Regions from separate parts of the Amycolatopsis sp. NBC_01307 genome, predicted to be linked through region 1. Evidence: riboswitches for the same ligand, from Rfam matches in the RefSeq annotation. Region 1 holds a riboswitch; the other holds the start of a gene.

Region 1 (4,410 bases):
CGTGCGCACGGCGACACCTTCGACGCGCTTCGCGGCCGCCTCGATGTCGGAGATCGTGACCAGTTCCATGTGCCGAGTATGTCAAGAAACCGTTCGGTTTACACTGTCCATAGTGGACGGTCAACGTGGCGCTCCTCACGCTGCGGCAACGAGGGGAGTTTCCCGCGCGCCTTACACGTTGGACAGGGGAGAAGACTTACTACCGGATCGGGATCATGAGCAAGGAGAACGCAGCGACTTCCGAAACGAAGGAAGCAAAGTCAGGACTGCGCATCGCGCAGGTGATGGCGGCGGCGCTCGCGGCGGTGACGGCGGCGCTGCTGGGGTCGACACTCGGCGTGGCGGGCACGGTGGCCGGCGCGGGCGTGGCGAGCGTGATCACCACGGTCGGCGGCGAGGTGTACCTGCGCTCACTGCAGCGCACGCGAGCGGCCGCGTCGAAGGCCCGCCAGCTGGCGACGTCGGGCATCCGCCGCCGAGGCGGCGCCGAGGTGCCCTTGGCCGAGCAACCCACGGTCCGGCTGAAGCGCCCGGACGACCTGCCCACGGACGGTCCGGACGACGAGCCGGGCAGGCTGCGAAAACTGCGCTGGCCACTGATCATCGGCACGAGTGTGGTGGCGTTCGCGGTGGCAATCCTGGCGATGGTCAGCGTGGACGCGGCCACGGGCGGCAAGGTAGCGGGCGGCACGGGAGCGGGCATCGGCAAGATCTTCGGCAGCGGCTCGGGCCCCTCGACCCCGACCCCGTCGACGACGCCCTCGACCTCGACGAACGACACCCAGGACTCACCGACGGACACGTCGTCGACGACGACGCAGTCGAACACCCCACCGACGACCTCGTCGGACACACCGACCACCACCCCGACAACGCCGAGCACGACCTCCCAGAAGCCGACAACCTCGGCGGCACCCCCGACCAGCCAGGGCGCGGCGTCCACCCCGACCCCGTAAAGCCGTGAAGGACTCCTTACCGGCCATAAGAGCCGGTAAGGAGTCCTTCACGGACTTCAGCGTCAGAGCAGGTGGGAGCGCAGTTCGCGGGCTGCCGCAGCCGGGTCCTCCGCCTCCGTGATCGCCCGGACCACCACGATCCGCGACCCTCCCGCCGTCAGGACCTCCGGCAAGCGCGGGACGTCGATGCCGCCGATGGCGAACCACGGCCGGGACACCGCGGCGGCGGCCGTGGAACGGACCAGGTCCAGGCCCGGCGCCGAGCGACCCGGCTTCGTCGGCGTCGGCCAGCAGGGGCCCGTGCAGAAGTAGTCCACACCCGGCTCGGAAGCAGCGGCCGCAGCCTGCGAGACCGAGTGCGTCGAGCGGCCGATCACGACGTCGTCGCCCACGATGCGGCGGGCCAAGGGGACCGGGATGTCGTCCTGGCCCAGGTGGAGGACGTCCGCGCCGACCGCCAGGGCCACGTCCGCCCGGTCGTTCACCGAGAGCAGTGCTCCGTGACGCTCGCACGCCTCCGCCAGCACCTCCAGCGCCGCGATCTCGCCGGCGGCTTCCAACGCGCCGGTCTTGTCGCGCAGCTGGATGATGTCGACGCCGCCGGACAGGGCCGCGTCGGCGAACGCGGCGAGGTCGCCGCGGGTCGTCCGGGCGTCCGTGCACAGGTACAGGCGTGCGGTGTCGAGGCGGGCGCGGATCTTGTCACCGGAGAGGGCGGGCATAGCGGCGACCGTACCCGGCGAGCTAGGGTGGCCGAGTCCGCACGGGAGCCCGAGGCACGGGCTGAGAGGGAGCTGCCGCTCCGACCGTGGAACCTGATCCGGGTCATGCCGGCGCAGGGAGCGTGATCCCATGACGAACACCTTGGCCGTGGTCGGTGCCGGCGTGATCGGCCTGTCCGCGGCGTGGCGCGCGGCCGCGAAAGGTCACGCGGTCACCGTCCACGACCCCGAACCCGTGCGCGGCGGCGCGTCCTGGCTGGCCGGTGGCATGCTCGCCCCGGTCACCGAGGCCTGGCCGGGTGAGGAAGACGTCCTCGCCCTCGGCGAAGAGTCCCTCCGCCGCTGGCCCGGATTCGCGGCCGACCTCGTCCAAGAAGGCGTCGACCCCGGGCTCGCCGGACACGGGACGCTGGTCGTCGCCTTCGACAGCGCCGACGCCGGGCACCTCGACATCCTCGCCGACCACCTGCAGTCCCTCGGCCGCGCGGCCGAACGCCTCACCGGGCGCGAGGCCAAGCGGCTCGAACCCGGCGTCGGGTCCGTCCGAAGTGGACTCCACGTGCCCGGCGACCTGGCCGTGGACAACCGGAAACTGCTCAACGCGCTGTACGCGGTCTGCGTCAACCGCCAGGTCCGGTTCGTCCGCGAACGCGTCGAAACGATCCCGGACGCCGACGCCGTCGTGCTCGCCGCCGGCGCCTGGACCGGCCGGCTGCACCCGCGGCTGGCCGACGCCGTCCGCCCGCTCAAGGGCGAGATCCTCCGGCTGAAACCGCGCCGCGGCTGCCTGCCGCCGCCGACGCGGACCGTCCGCGCCGTCGTCGAAGGCCGGCCGATCTACCTCGTCCCGCGCGGCGACCAGGAGCTCGTCCTCGGCGCGACGCAGTACGAAGCGGGCTTCGACCAGGCCGTCACCGCGCGCGGTGTCCGCGAGCTGATCGAGGGCGCCGAGCGCGTCTTCCCGGCGATCACCGAGTACGAGCTGGTCGAGACGGCCGCGGGCCTGCGCGCCGGCAGCCGCGACGCGCTGCCGTACCTCGGCGTCCTGGCCGACGGCGTCTACGCCGCGACCGGGCACCACCGCAACGGCCTGCTGCTGGCCCCCGTGACCGCGGCCGCCGTGGTCGCCTGGCTCGAAGGTGAGAAGCCGCCCGAAGGCGTCGAAGCGGCTTCACCCGCCCGCCTGCACCAGAAGGAGCACGTGTGATGGAGATCAAGCTCAACGGCAAGTGGACGGAGTTCCCGGACGACGCGACCGTCGCCGATGTCCTCGACGCCGCCGGCGGGCAACGGCCCGGCATCGCCGTCGCGGTCGACGGCGTGGTCGTCCGCCGCGGCGACTGGGCCGCCACCGCCGTCCCCAAGGGCGCGGCGCTCGACGTGCTCACCGCCGTCCAGGGAGGCTGAAGTGGACGAAGCACCGCTCGTCATCGGCACGCACAAGCTGTCGTCACGGCTGATCATCGGCACCGGCGGCGCGGCGAACCTCGCCGTGCTCGAACGGGCGCTGGTCGCGTCCGGCACCGAGCTGACCACCGTCGCCATGCGCCGCGCCGACGCCGAGGGCGGCTCCGGCGTCCTGGAACTGCTCCGGCGCCTCGGGATCGAGCTGCTGCCGAACACCGCGGGCTGCCGCACGGCCGCCGAGGCCGTGCTCACCGCGCGGCTGGCGCGCGAGGCGCTCGGTACCGATCTGATCAAGCTCGAAGTCCACGCGGATGATCGGACGCTGCTCCCGGACCCCGTCGAAACCCTCGACGCGGCCGAGCAGCTGGCCGCCGACGGGTTCACCGTGTTCGTCTACACGAACGACGACCCGGTGCTCGCGCTGCGCCTGGAGGAGGCCGGCTGCGCCGCCGTGATGCCGCTGGGCGCGCCGATCGGCACCGGCCTCGGGATCCGGAATCCGCACAACATCGAGCTGATCGTTTCGCGAGCGGGCGTCCCGGTGATCCTCGACGCCGGAATCGGCACCGCGTCGGACGCCACCCTGGCGATGGAGCTCGGCTGCGACGCCGTCCTGCTGTCCACCGCGGTCACCCGGGCCAGCGACCCCGAGCGGATGGCCGCGGCGATGCGGTCGGCCGTCGTCGCCGGGCGGCTGGCCCGCGGCGCGGGGCGGGTGCCGCAGCGCTTCTGGGCGCAGGCGTCGAGCCCGCCGCGGTGAACCGGAGCGCCTTAACACCGAACCTGCACCGCCAACCCGTAAGGTAGACGGAACTTTCCGGCGCACCCGCGCACGGGTGAGGGCAGAAGGAGCCAGCCGTGACCACATCGGTTCAGGACACCTCGGGCAGGTTGTACCTCGCCGTGGGAAGGCTGTCCCGGTCACTGCGCCAGGCCGGTGTGCCGGGCCCCGGCCACGGCGCGATCTCCGCGCTCGCGACGCTGGTCCACGCCGGCCAGCTGCGCCTCGGCGACCTCGCGGCCAAGGAGGGTGTCGCGGCGGCGACCATGTCGCGGATCATCGCTTCCCTGGTCGAGGCCGGGTACGTCAGCCGCGAGTCCGACCCGGTCGACCGGCGGGCGTGGCTGGCGAAGGCCACCGAAGAGGGCGAGCGGCTCGTGTCCGGCGTCCGGTCGACGCGCGTCCAGGAGCTGAACCGGCGGCTCGACAAGCTGTCGCCGGAGCACCGCGAGGCGCTGACCACGGCACTCCCGGCGCTCGAAGCGCTGATCGCCGACGAAGACCGCTAAGCGGCGTTCTGCCGCAGCTCGGCCAGCTCCGCGCG
Region 2 (4,410 bases), 580 kb from region 1:
CGTCCTGCAGAACCAGGGCCTGCGGGTGACGAGCCGGGGTGGGCACGTCACCGTCTACGAGGCGGTCCTCGCGCAGCTGGATCCGCCGCTGGGGCCGGTTTTGCGGCCCTTCAACCGGATGCGGGTCCGGCGCAACGAAGTCGCCTACCGGTCTTCGGAGGCGCCCTCGGTGACCACGGAGGACGTGACGGCCGACGTGGCGAAGGTCGAGGCCCTCATCGAGGTCGCCGAGAAGGCGATCCCGAACATGCCACGCTATTGACCGCCGAACGCCGGCCGCTCACTCCGCGCGAGAGAGCGGTCCTGGACCTGCTGCTGGGCACGGACTTTCCCGGTGCCGCGGCCCTTCGCGCCCAAGCGCGCACGGCCGAGGTGACCGGCCGCTGTCCGTGCGGCTGTCCCACGATCGACCTCGCCGTCGACGAAACGGTGGCCGAGGTCGAGAGCCGGGTGGCCGTGGACGTCGACGTGGCGGACGGCGGGCTCATCCTGTTCGTCGACGAAGGCCGCTTGTCCGGCCTCGAATACTGGAGCGTGGCCGACGAGACGCCCGTCGAGTTCCCGCCGCCGGCGGAAATCCGGGTAGTGACAGCACCAGGTGACGGCTCCGGAGTTCTGCCACCCTCGGAACCGTGAGCGTCTACGTCATCTCCGAGGTCGAGATCCTCGATGAAACCGCAGCCCAGCGCTACCGCGAACTCGCCCAAGCGTCGATCATGGGGTACCAGGGGCGCTACATCGTCCGCGGCGCGGCACCGGATGCCCTCGAAGGCGACTTCGACGAACACAAGCGCGTCGTCCTCGTCGAGTTCCCGGACCGTGAGACGGCCGAACGCTGGTACGCCTCCGCCGAGTACGCCGAAGCGCTCGAGCTGAGCAAGACCGCGCTGCGGCGGCGGTTGCTGCTCGTCGACGGCGTGGCCTAACGTCGGCTGGGTGGAGCCGCTGACCGCTGATCTCTTCGCGCCGCAATGCCCGTCGGCCGACACGCCGTTCCGGATCGGGGACAAGTGGGGCGGCATGGTCGTCTTCTGCCTCGAAGACGGGCCGCGCCGCTTCTCCGAGCTGCGCGTGCCGCTCCGGAACGTCAGCCCGAAGGTGCTCACCGAGACGCTGCGGTCCCTGGAGCGCGACGGGATGATCACCCGCAAGACCTACGACGAGAACCCGCCGCGCGTCGAGTACGCGCTGACGGACTTGGGCCGGACCCTGTTCGAGCCCATGGAGCGCTGCCGCGAGTGGGCGGAGAAGTACCTGCCGAGCCTGCGAGAAGCCCGGCAGGCCTACGACCGGGCGGACTAGCCGAGGAGGCCCATCAGCGCGATCGTGATCAGCACGACGGCGGTCGCGAGGGCGTTGATCCAGGCGCGCTGGGTGGCGGTCAGGGCGGCGGTGGCGGGGGTGCTGTTCATGGCGTTTTCCCTACGAGCGGGCCGATGCTTCCGCGGGTTCAGCGCGTTGACCATGCCGAGTGTTAGCAGCTGTGACGAAGCTCACCCGATCATGCCGCTGACCAGCGGAAACGGCACTCAGCCGTCCGAGTGACGGTGGCTGCGGACGGTGAACCAGAGCACCCCGCCGGCCGCGGCCACCATCGTCGCGAATGCCACTGTGCCCACTACGATCGCCTGCGTCATATCTGCCTCTCGGTGCGAAGTCCTTTACCGAGAGACGCTGAACGCGGGCTTTCGTGCACTCAGAGTAGCCGGGATCACAGTCCGTCGAGGGTCTCGTTGATCTGCTTGGCCAGCGCGAAGTCCTTCTTCGTCAGGCCACCGGCCGAATGCGTGCTGAGGTGGAAGGTCAGCGTGCGCCAGCGGATGTCGATGTCCGGGTGGTGGTCGGCGGCCTCGGCCAGTACCGCGACGCGGTCCACCACCTCGATCGCCTTCGGGAAGCTCGGCAGCTCCACCTCGCGCCGGATGACCTTGCCCGTGCGGACCCAGCCGTGGAGCAGGGCCCGGTCGGCCTCGTCGTCGCTCAAGATTTCCGTCATGGCTCCATCGTCCAACGTCCTGGACTAAGGTGCACGGTTGCCACGGGAGTCCGGTGAGCCGGGCTGAGAGGCGGGGTGACCCGCGACCGTTAGCACCTGATCCCGGATCATGCCGGCGAAGGGAGGGCTTTCCCTCCTCGTCCGGCGAAGTGCAGGAGGGTAGATGAAACGCAGTGCTGTTCGCGCCGCGACGGCCATCGCCGTCGTCAGCGTCGTCACAGCGGCGTGTTCGCTGTCGGACGGGTCCGGTGACGCGAAGCAGACGCCCACCGTCACCCTGGTGACGCACGACTCCTTCCTGGCGCCGCAGGAGGTGCTCGACGCCTTCCAGCAGCAGTCGGGCATCAAGATCTCCGTGCTCAAGCAGGGCGACGCCGGTTCGCTGACCAACAAGCTCGTGCTCACCAAGGCGAACCCGGTCGGCGACGTCGCGTACGGCGTCGACTCGACCTTCGCCTCGCGCGCGCTCGCCGAGGGCGTCTTCGAGCCCTACACCAGCCCGGAGGCCGACCGCGGGCCGCAGCGCTACGCCGTCGACCCGGAGCACCGGCTCTCGGCGGTCGACGTCGGCGACGTCTGCGTCAACGTCGACACGAACTACTTCACGGCCAAGGGGATCCCGGCGCCGGAGTCGTACGACGACCTGGCCGACCCGAAGTACAAGGACCTGCTGGTCGCCGAGGACCCGGCGACGGCGTCGCCCGGGCTCGCGTTCCTGCTCGGCACCGTCGCGAAGTACGGCGAGGCCGGCTGGAAGGACTACTGGACCAAGCTGAAGGCCAACGGCCTCAAGGTGGTCAGCGGCTGGGAAGAGGCCTACACGAAGGAGTTCTCGGGCTCGTCTGGCAAGGGGCCGCGGCCGATCGTCGTCTCGTACGCGTCGTCGCCGGCCGCCGAGGTGGGCGACGACGGGAAACCGCGGACGAAGGCGCTGCTCGACACCTGTTACCGGCAGGTCGAGTACGCCGGGGTGCTGGCCGGCGGCAAGCAGGAGGAGAACGCGCGCAAGGTCGTCGACTTCCTGCTTTCGCAGCAGTTCCAGGCGACCGTGGCGGCCAACATGTACGTCTACCCGGCGCGCCAGGGCGTCGACCTGCCGGCGGGCTGGGCGCAGGTCGCGCCGTTGCCGCAGAAGCCGCAGGCGCTGACCGCGGACCAGGTGCAGGCCGGGCGTGAGAAGTGGATCGGCGAATGGCGCGCGCTCGTGCAGTGACATCCGGGCCTCCGCCCCGGGCCGGGGGCTCCGCCACCCGGAGCCCCCGGAAAGCAGTGGTCGTAGCGCCACCGCGGACCGCCCGCGGCATCGGCCTGGCGCTGCTCGGGCTGGCCCCGATCGGTTTCCTGGTGGTGTTCTTCGCCTGGCCGGTGCTGGCGATCGTCGGCCGCGGGTTCGCCGCGGGCGGGCTCGACGTCGTGCTGGGCGACCCGCAGACGTGGCGGCTGGCGGGCTTCACGGTGGCCACCGCGGCGGGCTCGACGGTCGTCGCGGTGCTGGCCGGGCTGCCGGTGGCGTTCCTGCTTTCCCGGGTGCGGCTGCCCGGCGTCGGCTTGGCGCGGACGCTGGTGCTCGTGCCGTTCGTGCTGCCGACCGTGGTGGTCGGGCTGGCGTTCCGGGCGCTGTGGCCGGACGGCGGGGTGCTGCCGATCGTGCTGGCCAACGCGTTCTTCAACGTCGCCGTCGTCGCGCGGACCGTCGCCGGGCTCTGGGCGCGGCTGGACTCGCGGACGTCCGACGCCGCGCGGGCGCTCGGCGCGTCACCGTGGCGGGCGTTCCGGTCGGTGACGCTGCCCGCGCTGGCGCCCGCGATCGCGTCCGCCGCGGCTGTCGTTTTCCTGTTCTGCGCCACCAGTTTCGGTGTCGTGCTGATCCTCGGCGGTGCGCGGTACCGGACCCTGGAAACCGAAATCTACCTCCGGACGGTCGACCTGCTCGACCTCTCCGGAGCGTCGGCGCTTTCGCTGATCCAGTTCGCGGCGGTCGTCGCGGCGCTGGTCGTCGGCGGGCTGGCGCGGCGGCGCAAGGAAGGCGCCAAGATCGGTTCCGGCGCTGCGCGACGCCCGCGCGGTGGTGAGTGGTGGGTCGTCGGCGCGGCGGGCGTCGTGCTGGCCCTGCTGCTGACGCCGATCGTCGCGCTGCTCGCCGAGTCGGTGTCCACTTCGGACGGCTGGAGCCTCGCGGGGTACCGCGCGCTCGCGGGCACCGGCGAGAAGGGCGCGCTGCAGGTGTCCGGCTGGGACGCCGCGCTGAACTCGCTGAAGGTGGCGATCGACGCGACGCTGCTGGCGCTGGTCGTCGGCGTGCTCGCGTCGGTGGTGCTGGTGGCGCTGCGCCGGTCGCCGGCGCGGGCCGCGCGCGGGCTCGGCGAGACGCTCGACGCCGCGCTGATGCTGCCGCTCGGGGTGTCCGCGGTGAC

What was found. A riboswitch is a leader RNA that binds a small molecule or an ion and turns the genes downstream of it on or off. The one in region 1 is predicted to bind thiamine pyrophosphate.
Region 2: linked by a shared signal. The riboswitch ahead of OG439_RS31230 (thiamine ABC transporter substrate-binding protein) and the one ahead of thiO (glycine oxidase ThiO) in region 1 are both predicted to bind thiamine pyrophosphate.

The regions. Positions count from the first base shown of each region.
Region 1 is NZ_CP108403.1:7,790,456-7,794,865, reverse strand. It holds gene OG439_RS34120 (threonine ammonia-lyase) at 1-69, opposite strand, end outside; gene OG439_RS34115 (hypothetical protein) at 216-956, shown strand; gene thiE (thiamine phosphate synthase) at 1,019-1,678, opposite strand; TPP riboswitch at 1,710-1,815, shown strand; gene thiO (glycine oxidase ThiO) at 1,809-2,885, shown strand; gene thiS (sulfur carrier protein ThiS) at 2,885-3,085, shown strand; gene OG439_RS34095 (thiazole synthase) at 3,087-3,845, shown strand; gene OG439_RS34090 (MarR family winged helix-turn-helix transcriptional regulator) at 3,944-4,375, shown strand; gene OG439_RS34085 (ion transporter) at 4,372-4,410, opposite strand, start outside.
Region 2 is NZ_CP108403.1:7,211,471-7,215,880, reverse strand. It holds gene OG439_RS31255 (hypothetical protein) at 1-262, shown strand, start outside; gene OG439_RS31250 (hypothetical protein) at 259-636, shown strand; gene OG439_RS31245 (DUF1330 domain-containing protein) at 633-926, shown strand; gene OG439_RS31240 (winged helix-turn-helix transcriptional regulator) at 937-1,302, shown strand; gene OG439_RS31235 (4a-hydroxytetrahydrobiopterin dehydratase) at 1,712-1,996, opposite strand; TPP riboswitch at 2,029-2,138, shown strand; gene OG439_RS31230 (thiamine ABC transporter substrate-binding protein) at 2,160-3,209, shown strand; gene OG439_RS31225 (ABC transporter permease) at 3,320-4,410, shown strand, end outside.